2 regions of the Anaerobacillus sp. 63XJN7_4_ISO-PGPR-S23-413 genome follow, and region 1 is predicted to be linked to the other one. Evidence: a T-box and tRNA genes for the amino acid it is inferred to sense, from the RefSeq annotation. Region 1 holds a T-box; the other holds one or more tRNA genes.

Region 1 (4,259 bases):
GAAAGAAGGCTCCAAAGAAGATAGTGAAATGATCGAAGCTTCTCATGATGGTGAAGGCGTTTATACTGCTGAAAAGGAACTCGACGATGCTGGTAAATACTTCGTTCAATCTCACGTGACAGCTCGTGACCTACATACGATGCCGAAAAATGAAATGATGGTCGGTTCTGAAGAAGAAGCTGCTTCTGAAACTGATGAACACGCGCACGAACACGAAAGCGACGTATCCATCCATCTTATGAAGCCCGAAGAGATAAAAGCGAATGAAGATGTTTCGTTCATGGCACACCTTCAAAAAGACGAAGAAGCCTTAACTGGTGCTGACGTTCGCTTTGAAATTTCGAAAGTAGATGAAGAAAAAGCTGAGTGGGTTGACGCTGAAGAAATGAAGGATGGGGAATATGAAGGAACGACTTCTTTTAAAGAAGCTGGTGACTACACCGTTACCATCCATGTAGAGAACGATGAAGGTCTTCATGAACATACCGAAGAAAGTGTCACCATTACAGAATAATAAAATCCTCCCCCTCTATTCGAGGGGGAAATTTTTACTATGCTAGTTTTATTTTCTTGAATTTCCTTTTGCCCACTTGAATGACCAATCCATTTTTCACTTCAATTTCCTCATTCACTTCTGTTACTTTTACCTCATTTAGCTTAATACCGCCATTCTTCACCATTCGTCTAGCTTCACTTGTTGAAGGTAGCATGCCTAGTTTAGCGATCAATGTTGGCACAGTTACCATCCGATCTCCATCCCATATGACTTCCTCAATATCAGTTGGAAGCTGCTTTTGCTGAAAGATTTGTTGAAACTCCACTTCTGCTTTTTCAGAAGCATTTTCTCCATGAAACATGCGAACGATCGTCTTAGCTAAATTCATTTTAGCTGTTCTTGGATGGATTTCTTCTTGTTCAATTTCTTTACGAACCGTAAGCTTTTCCTCTAGAGATAGATCCGTGATTAATTCGGTATATTTGACGACCAGCTCATCAGGAATCGACATCGCTTTTCCATACATCTCTGATGGCTTCTCTGTAATCCCAATGTAATTCCCTTTGGATTTAGACATTTTTTCAATCCCGTCTAATCCTTCTAGAAGAGGCATCATTAAGACGACTTGCTTCTCTTTTCCGAACTGCTCTTGAAGGTGACGCCCCATTAAAACGTTGAAATATTGATCATTTCCACCGAGCTCAATATCACTTTCAAGATGAACAGAATCATAGCCCTGCATTAAAGGGTAAAAGAACTCATGAAGCGAGACAGGCTTATTCGCCTTCATTCGATTTTCAAAATCATCGCGCTCAAGTAAACGAGCAACCGTTATTTTTCCAGCGAGTTCAATAACGTCTTCAAACTTTAGTTCAGATAGCCACGCCGCATTGTAGTGGAGCTCCACTTTGCTTTGATCAAGAACCTTACCAAACTGCTCAAGATAAGTTCCAGCATTTCGTTTCACCTCTTCATCCGTTAGCTGCACTCTTGCTGTTGATTTTCCAGTAGGATCACCAATTTTACCTGTAAAGTCTCCAATAATGAGTTGGATGATATGGCCATTTTCTTGAAACTGCCTTAACTTATTTAACACAACGGTGTGACCAATATGGACATCGGGCGCAGAAGGATCAAGACCCAATTTCACTTTAAGTGGCTTATTCTTAAAAATCGAAGTAGCTATTTTATGTTTAAGTTCATCTCCAGGAATGACTTGACTCGTTCCATGTGTATAAACCGCATATTGCCTTTCCATTTCCTTTCTTTGTTCTTCTGTTAATTGATCCATGATTGAGTTCATTCCTGTCGACCTCCTAATTATTAAATTTCATATGAAAAGCCACGTCCCCTCTATATAGTAGGGACGTGGCTTACACGCGATACCACCCTGATTGAAGAAATAACTTCTTCCGGCTCGAATACGATAACGGTTTTCCCGTTCCTGACTAGTTAGATCACTCTGTTCATCAAGAAGGCTCTGAGGGGTAATTCACGGTTAGACTGTACCAGTTCACACCAACCACTGGTTCTCTGACACTACTCGTCATAACACGCTACTGCTTCCTCTTCCTAGCCTATTGTTATTTACGATGCATGAATTTCTCATTACTTTATCTTCTTTTACGCTAGTTGTCAATTTGTTTCTTCAGAAGCAGTTTGGAATTTCTCACAAAAAAGAACGCAGCCTTGCAAGACTGCGCCTTTTTCATTATTGTTTATTTAATTCTTTTAACACGACAGTTGAAAGAATATCGATGAATTCTTCCTGTGCGTTTGGCATTTCTGGTCGATAATAATTTGCACCGATTTCATCTGTTACAACTTTACATTCATAGTCATTATCAAATAATACTTCCAAGTGATCGGCTACGAATCCTACTGGAGCATAAACAAACGATGTAAAACCTTGTTTTTCATAAAGATCTCTTGTTAAATCCTGTACGTCTGGGCCAATCCATGGATCTGGAGTGTTCCCTTCACTTTGCCATCCTATTGCCACGTTCTTCACACCTGACTCTGCTACGATAAGATCTGCCGTTTCTTTCAATTGGTCTGGATAAGGGTCTCCATTTGCAATGATTTTTTCAGGTAAACTGTGCGCGGAAACGATGAGGACAGATTTCTCGCGTTCTTGATCTGCCATCCCTTCAAATATCTCTTTAATACGCTTCGCCCAATAAGAGATAAATTTAGGCTCGTCATACCAGCTCTCAACAGAATGAATAACTGGGCCACCTAGTTTTCCAGCTTCTTCTTTTGCTCGTCCATTATAAGATTTGATACTAAATGTAGAGAAGTGAGGCGCCAACACAATACTAACGGCTTCTTCAATACCATCATTGTGCATTTGCTGTACCGCATCTTCTACAAAAGGCTCGATATGCTTTAATCCGATATAAAGCTTAAACTCAATTTCATCTTGAATTTCATTAAGGTGAGCTTCAAGCCCTTTCGCCTGATCTTCCGTAATTTTGGCAAGTGGCGATATTCCACCAATTGCTTTGTATCGGTCCTGAAGATCTTTTAGCTGCTCGTCAGATGGCTTGCGGCCTCTTCTAATATGTGTGTAATAACGTTCAATATCCTCTTCTTTATAAGGCGTTCCATACGCCATTACAAGTAATCCCATTGTCTTTTTAGCCATGAATGTGTTCCCCTCTCATACAGTGATTAATTAAATAAACTATCTTTTTATAATCATTATCATCTAGGTATCAGTATACCTTTTTTTCTCCCCTGAATCAAAGGAATCTGACTATAAATTCGTAACGTTTTGTGTCACTCCTATTGAAGCAAACCTTTATGTATTTTGCCACTTCCGATGCGCTTCCTATCACAGTATAGCGAACATTAAGCGTTCTGTCTTTCTCTTCCTCCACTTCTATTTCATCCTATCCACCATTTTCAGATTTCATACTGTGGTTGAATAACGCGGTAGTGAAGCTGGGGTTAGGTGCGTGCCCCCCGCTTCCCCCCACAAAAAAAAGCTGCGCATCATTGCGCAGCTTTTTCCAATTTATCTATTTTTCCATTGCGCCATTATGCTTCGATACAACTTCACGCAGATCCGTGTCGTCTTGCTCTTCTGTATTAAAAACTAACACGTAGCGAAACTCTCTGTCCGCTTCCTCAGATGGATCAGCATTTTCTTCTTGCTTGCCTGTTGGCGTTTCATTAGAGAAAAACAAATCGTTATTCGCTCCAGCCGGGGTAGCAGTTCCCTGTCCCTGAACTGGTGTATCGATACTAAGCTTTTGATCTTCTGGAATATGTTCAACTGACAATTGACTTACCGAATAAGCCTGCAAATCAGCTTTTGCACTCTCTGCATCGTTCTCTGTTGTAAAATAAGCTTGTAATGATTTACTCATGTCAATCCAACTCCTTTTTATGATCTCACAAAAAGGGTTTCCCGATTCTTGCCATCTTTAATCATCGTGATAAAAATTAATGTCTTTTAGCGACGATCACCATGGAAACAAAGACTGTGCTAATCAGCATGGCGGCTAATGCACTCAGCACTGTTACTGAGCTAATATTCACTATGTTGAATTGTAGAAGAAAAAGAAACACCATGATATAACCTAGTACAGCAAAGTACGAATAAAACATCCCTTTCTCTCGAATCATTCGACTTCGCTCGTCCCGTGCCTTAAACTGCGGCTGAAGATAGCTTAAGCAAAAGGTCATAATAGACATACTCATCATCATATAACTTGCAGGAATAGGTTCATTTCCTGTGCCAAGACCAACACTAATC
Region 2 (4,259 bases), 290 kb from region 1:
ATAGCCCAGGGGAGCCGCAGTGAAAAGATCCAAGCGACTGTTTAGCAAAAACACAGGTCTCTGCAAAGCCGTAAGGCGAAGTATAGGGGCTGACACCTGCCCGGTGCTGGAAGGTTAAGAGGAGGGGTTATCCCTTACGGGAGAAGCTCTGAATCGAAGCCCCAGTAAACGGCGGCCGTAACTATAACGGTCCTAAGGTAGCGAAATTCCTTGTCGGGTAAGTTCCGACCCGCACGAAAGGTGCAACGACTTGGATACTGTCTCAACGAGAGACCCGGTGAAATTATAGTACCTGTGAAGATGCAGGTTACCCGCGACAGGACGGAAAGACCCCATGGAGCTTTACTGTAGCCTGATATTGGATTTTGGTACAGCTTGTACAGGATAGGTAGGAGCCATAGAAGTCGGACCGCCAGGTTCGATGGAGGCGTCGGTGGGATACTACCCTGGCTGTACTGACATTCTAACCCAGCACCGTGATCCGGTGCGGAGACAGTGTCAGGTGGGCAGTTTGACTGGGGCGGTCGCCTCCTAAAGTGTAACGGAGGCGCCCAAAGGTTCCCTCAGAATGGTTGGAAATCATTCGCAGAGTGTAAAGGCACAAGGGAGCTTGACTGCGAGACCTACAAGTCGAGCAGGGACGAAAGTCGGGCTTAGTGATCCGGTGGTTCCGCATGGAAGGGCCATCGCTCAACGGATAAAAGCTACCCTGGGGATAACAGGCTTATCTCCCCCAAGAGTCCACATCGACGGGGAGGTTTGGCACCTCGATGTCGGCTCATCGCATCCTGGGGCTGAAGTAGGTCCCAAGGGTTGGGCTGTTCGCCCATTAAAGCGGTACGCGAGCTGGGTTCAGAACGTCGTGAGACAGTTCGGTCCCTATCCGTCGCGGGCGCAGGAAATTTGAGAGGAGCTGTCCTTAGTACGAGAGGACCGGGATGGACACACCGCTGGTGTACCAGTTGTTCCGCCAGGAGCATAGCTGGGTAGCTACGTGTGGAAGGGATAAGTGCTGAAAGCATCTAAGCATGAAGCCCCCCTCGAGATGAGATTTCCCACAGCATGAAGCTGGTAAGATCCCTTAGAGATGATGAGGTAGATAGGTTCGGGGTGGAAGCGTGGCAACACGTGGAGCTGACGAATACTAATCGATCGAGGGCTTAACCTAAAAACGAAAAGCGAAGTAAGCCGTTTAAATCCGACAAGCGTTGGAGGCTTTTGAGTCAGACGCGCTTTATGCGTCAGAATTAAAAGGTGAAACGATCGAGGATTTGGCTTACGTAGCTGGACATATTGGAAAGTTGTGCGTGCTATCTAGTTTTCAGGGAATAAAATTTTCCTTGAAAAACATGATGGAATATAGTATGATATATTTTGTCGCTGGTAAATCACGAAAGTGAAATCCAGTCCTTAGTCTGGTAATGATGGCGAAGAGGTCACACCCGTTCCCATGCCGAACACGGAAGTTAAGCTCTTCAGCGCCGATGGTAGTTGGGGGATCTCCCCCTGCAAGAGTAGGACGTTGCCAGGCTGATATTATTCCACAGTAGCTCAGTGGTAGAGCTATCGGCTGTTAACCGATCGGTCGTAGGTTCGAATCCTACCTGTGGAGCCATGGAGAGCTGTCCGAGTGGCCGAAGGAGCACGATTGGAAATCGTGTAGACGGTCAAAGCCGTCTCGAGGGTTCGAATCCCTCGCTCTCCGCCACTAGCATACATAATAGCAGCAAGGGCCCGTTGGTCAAGCGGTTAAGACACCGCCCTTTCACGGCGGTAACACGGGTTCGAATCCCGTACGGGTCACCATTATATATCATTTCTACTTTGTGGAGGATTAGCTCAGCTGGGAGAGCATCTGCCTTACAAGCAGAGGGTCGGCGGTTCGAGCCCGTCATCCTCCACCATTATCTAAGGTCCCGTGGTGTAGCGGTTAACATGCCTGCCTGTCACGCAGGAGATCGCGAGTTCGATTCTCGTCGGGACCGCCATTTATATTTTAACATTATCGTGGGGTGGAGCAACAAGCGATACTTCCTTGAAACAGCAACGAGTTGTTTCTACGGATACGCTTCGAAGCATAACCTTGTAGAGAAAGAAACAGTGCACAGCGTAATGAGCAGGTGCAGCATAATTACATTCACATTATCGCGGGGTGGAGCAGTTCGGTAGCTCGTTGGGCTCATAACCCAAAGGTCGCAGGTTCAAATCCTGCCCCCGCAACCAATTATATTTTAAACATGGCTCTGTAGCTCAGTCGGTAGAGCAGTGGACTGAAAATCCACGTGTCGGCGGTTCGATTCCGTCCGGAGCCACCATGTTGCCGGTCTAGCTCAATTGGTAGAGCAACTGACTTGTAATCAGTAGGTTGGGGGTTCAAGTCCTCTGGCCGGCACCATTTTCTCGAAATGAGATCAAATTCCATTGCACTTTCATAAAATGTGTATTACAATGGTAATTGTCAATTTGGAGGGGTAGCGAAGTGGCTAAACGCGGCGGACTGTAAATCCGCTCCCTCAGGGTTCGGCGGTTCGAATCCGTCCCCCTCCACCATCTTGATAGGGGTATAGTTTAAAGGTAGAACAGAGGTCTCCAAAACCTCCGGTGTGGGTTCGAGTCCTACTACCCCTGCCAATTTTAAATCTTTATGGCGGTTGTGGCGAAGTGGTTAACGCACCGGATTGTGATTCCGGCATTCGTGGGTTCAATTCCCATCAGCCGCCCCATTTTTGGGCTATAGCCAAGCGGTAAGGCAACGGATTTTGATTCCGTCATGCGCTGGTTCGAATCCAGCTAGCCCAGCCATTTTTTGTTGCGGAAGTAGTTCAGTGGTAGAACATCACCTTGCCAAGGTGGGGGTCGCGGGTTCGAATCCCGTCTTCCGCTCCATTTTAAAAAGGCGGCATAGCCAAGTGGTAAGGCACGGGTCTGCAAAACCCTTACGCCCCGGTTCAAATCCGGGTGCCGCCTCCAATCTTAATATTTTTTCTTAAAAGTCCTGCCGGAGTGGCGGAATTGGCAGACGCACAGGACTTAAAATCCTGCGGAGGGTGTACCTCCGTGCCGGTTCGAGCCCGGCCTCCGGCACCACTTATTTTTCTGCCTGAATTGAATATGGTATTTTGCCGGTGTGGCGGAATTGGCAGACGCGCACGACTCAAAATCGTGTTCCGAGAGGAGTGTCGGTTCGAACCCGACCACCGGTACCATTACATACGTTATTACAAGACTTCAACGTTCTCGTTGAAGTCTTTTTTGTATTCTTTTTAATTCCTTCTCTTATTTGATATCACTAGTTTTCAATGACTCACTGAGCAAATTCCTGCTCATTTAAAAGTAGAGGTGATAAAATACAAGTATAAGATAGATAAAACAATTTACTGAAAGAGTGATTCGATGAGAATTGAAGTATGGTCCGATTTCGTTTGTCCATTTTGTTATATAGGAAAAAGACGTCTTGAAAGTGCGCTTCAGGCTTTTCCACAGCGTGATCAAGTAGAAGTTGTCTTTAAAAGCTTTGAACTTGATCCTAATGCGAAAGAATCGGATGGGGAAAGCATGGCTGAGCTTCTAGCAGGGAAATACAATGTCAGTCTAGAACAAGCTCAGGGTATGTGTGAGAATATGAGGCAGCAAGCTGCTGGAGAAAACCTAACGTATGATTTCGATAAAATGATTCCAACGAATTCATTTGATGCTCATCGTCTTGTTCACTATGCGACAGAGCATGGTAAAAGTAATGAAATGTCAGAACGTCTCTTTTATGCCTTCTTTACCGAATCGAAAAATATTGGTGATCATGAAACGCTTGCATCACTTGGTGAAGAACTTGGGCTAGACGCTGCGGATATAAAACGTATGCTAGGGACTGAAGAATTTACGAAAGAAGTTCGCAACGATGAAGCTATGGGAAGTCAGCTTGGCATTCAGGGCGTACCGTTCTTTGTATTTGACGGTAAATATGCCGTGTCAGGTGCTCAGCCTGTTGAAATGTTTGAACAGGCCGTTGAGAAGGCCTGGGGAGAAGGAAATAAGCTTGAAGTAGTTGGTGGCAATGCAGAAGCGTGTTCTGCTGACTCTTGTGATCTTCCTAAATAAAACGTAAGAAAGCTCTCTTATTGTAAAGAGAGCTTTTTCTTATGCGTCTGTATTTTCTTGTTTAATCGTTTTGTAAGCTGAATCAAGGTTGCGAATGCGACGAACTATTTCTGAGTTTTTGTTAAGGTTGTCATAGATCATTGATGAAACAACTGATCGATAAT

The links. The T-box of region 1 lies ahead of tyrS (tyrosine--tRNA ligase). A T-box ahead of a tRNA ligase gene usually reads a tRNA of that ligase, here a tRNA-Tyr.
Region 2: it has a tRNA-Tyr gene. The T-box ahead of tyrS (tyrosine--tRNA ligase) is inferred to sense a tRNA for this amino acid. The anticodon was not compared.

Annotation. Positions count from the first base shown of each region.
Region 1 is NZ_CM149688.1:768,871-773,129, reverse strand. Features, by position in the region: gene AC0VYO_RS04250 (FixH family protein) at 1-514, shown strand, start outside; gene tyrS (tyrosine--tRNA ligase) at 552-1,799, opposite strand; T-box leader at 1,856-2,079, opposite strand; gene hemH (ferrochelatase) at 2,208-3,143, opposite strand; gene AC0VYO_RS04235 (hypothetical protein) at 3,520-3,870, opposite strand; gene AC0VYO_RS04230 (permease) at 3,947-4,259, opposite strand, start outside.
Region 2 is NZ_CM149688.1:476,619-480,877, forward strand. Features, by position in the region: rRNA gene AC0VYO_RS02610 (23S ribosomal RNA) at 1-1,168, shown strand, start outside; rRNA gene rrf (5S ribosomal RNA) at 1,415-1,531, shown strand; tRNA gene AC0VYO_RS02620 (tRNA-Asn) at 1,541-1,615, shown strand; tRNA gene AC0VYO_RS02625 (tRNA-Ser) at 1,617-1,708, shown strand; tRNA gene AC0VYO_RS02630 (tRNA-Glu) at 1,732-1,806, shown strand; tRNA gene AC0VYO_RS02635 (tRNA-Val) at 1,829-1,904, shown strand; tRNA gene AC0VYO_RS02640 (tRNA-Asp) at 1,913-1,988, shown strand; tRNA gene AC0VYO_RS02645 (tRNA-Met) at 2,147-2,223, shown strand; tRNA gene AC0VYO_RS02650 (tRNA-Phe) at 2,240-2,315, shown strand; tRNA gene AC0VYO_RS02655 (tRNA-Thr) at 2,320-2,395, shown strand; tRNA gene AC0VYO_RS02660 (tRNA-Tyr) at 2,466-2,550, shown strand; tRNA gene AC0VYO_RS02665 (tRNA-Trp) at 2,558-2,631, shown strand; tRNA gene AC0VYO_RS02670 (tRNA-His) at 2,648-2,723, shown strand; tRNA gene AC0VYO_RS02675 (tRNA-Gln) at 2,728-2,802, shown strand; tRNA gene AC0VYO_RS02680 (tRNA-Gly) at 2,812-2,886, shown strand; tRNA gene AC0VYO_RS02685 (tRNA-Cys) at 2,896-2,970, shown strand; tRNA gene AC0VYO_RS02690 (tRNA-Leu) at 2,998-3,087, shown strand; tRNA gene AC0VYO_RS02695 (tRNA-Leu) at 3,122-3,206, shown strand; gene AC0VYO_RS02700 (DsbA family oxidoreductase) at 3,394-4,095, shown strand; gene yvfG (protein YvfG) at 4,135-4,259, opposite strand, start outside.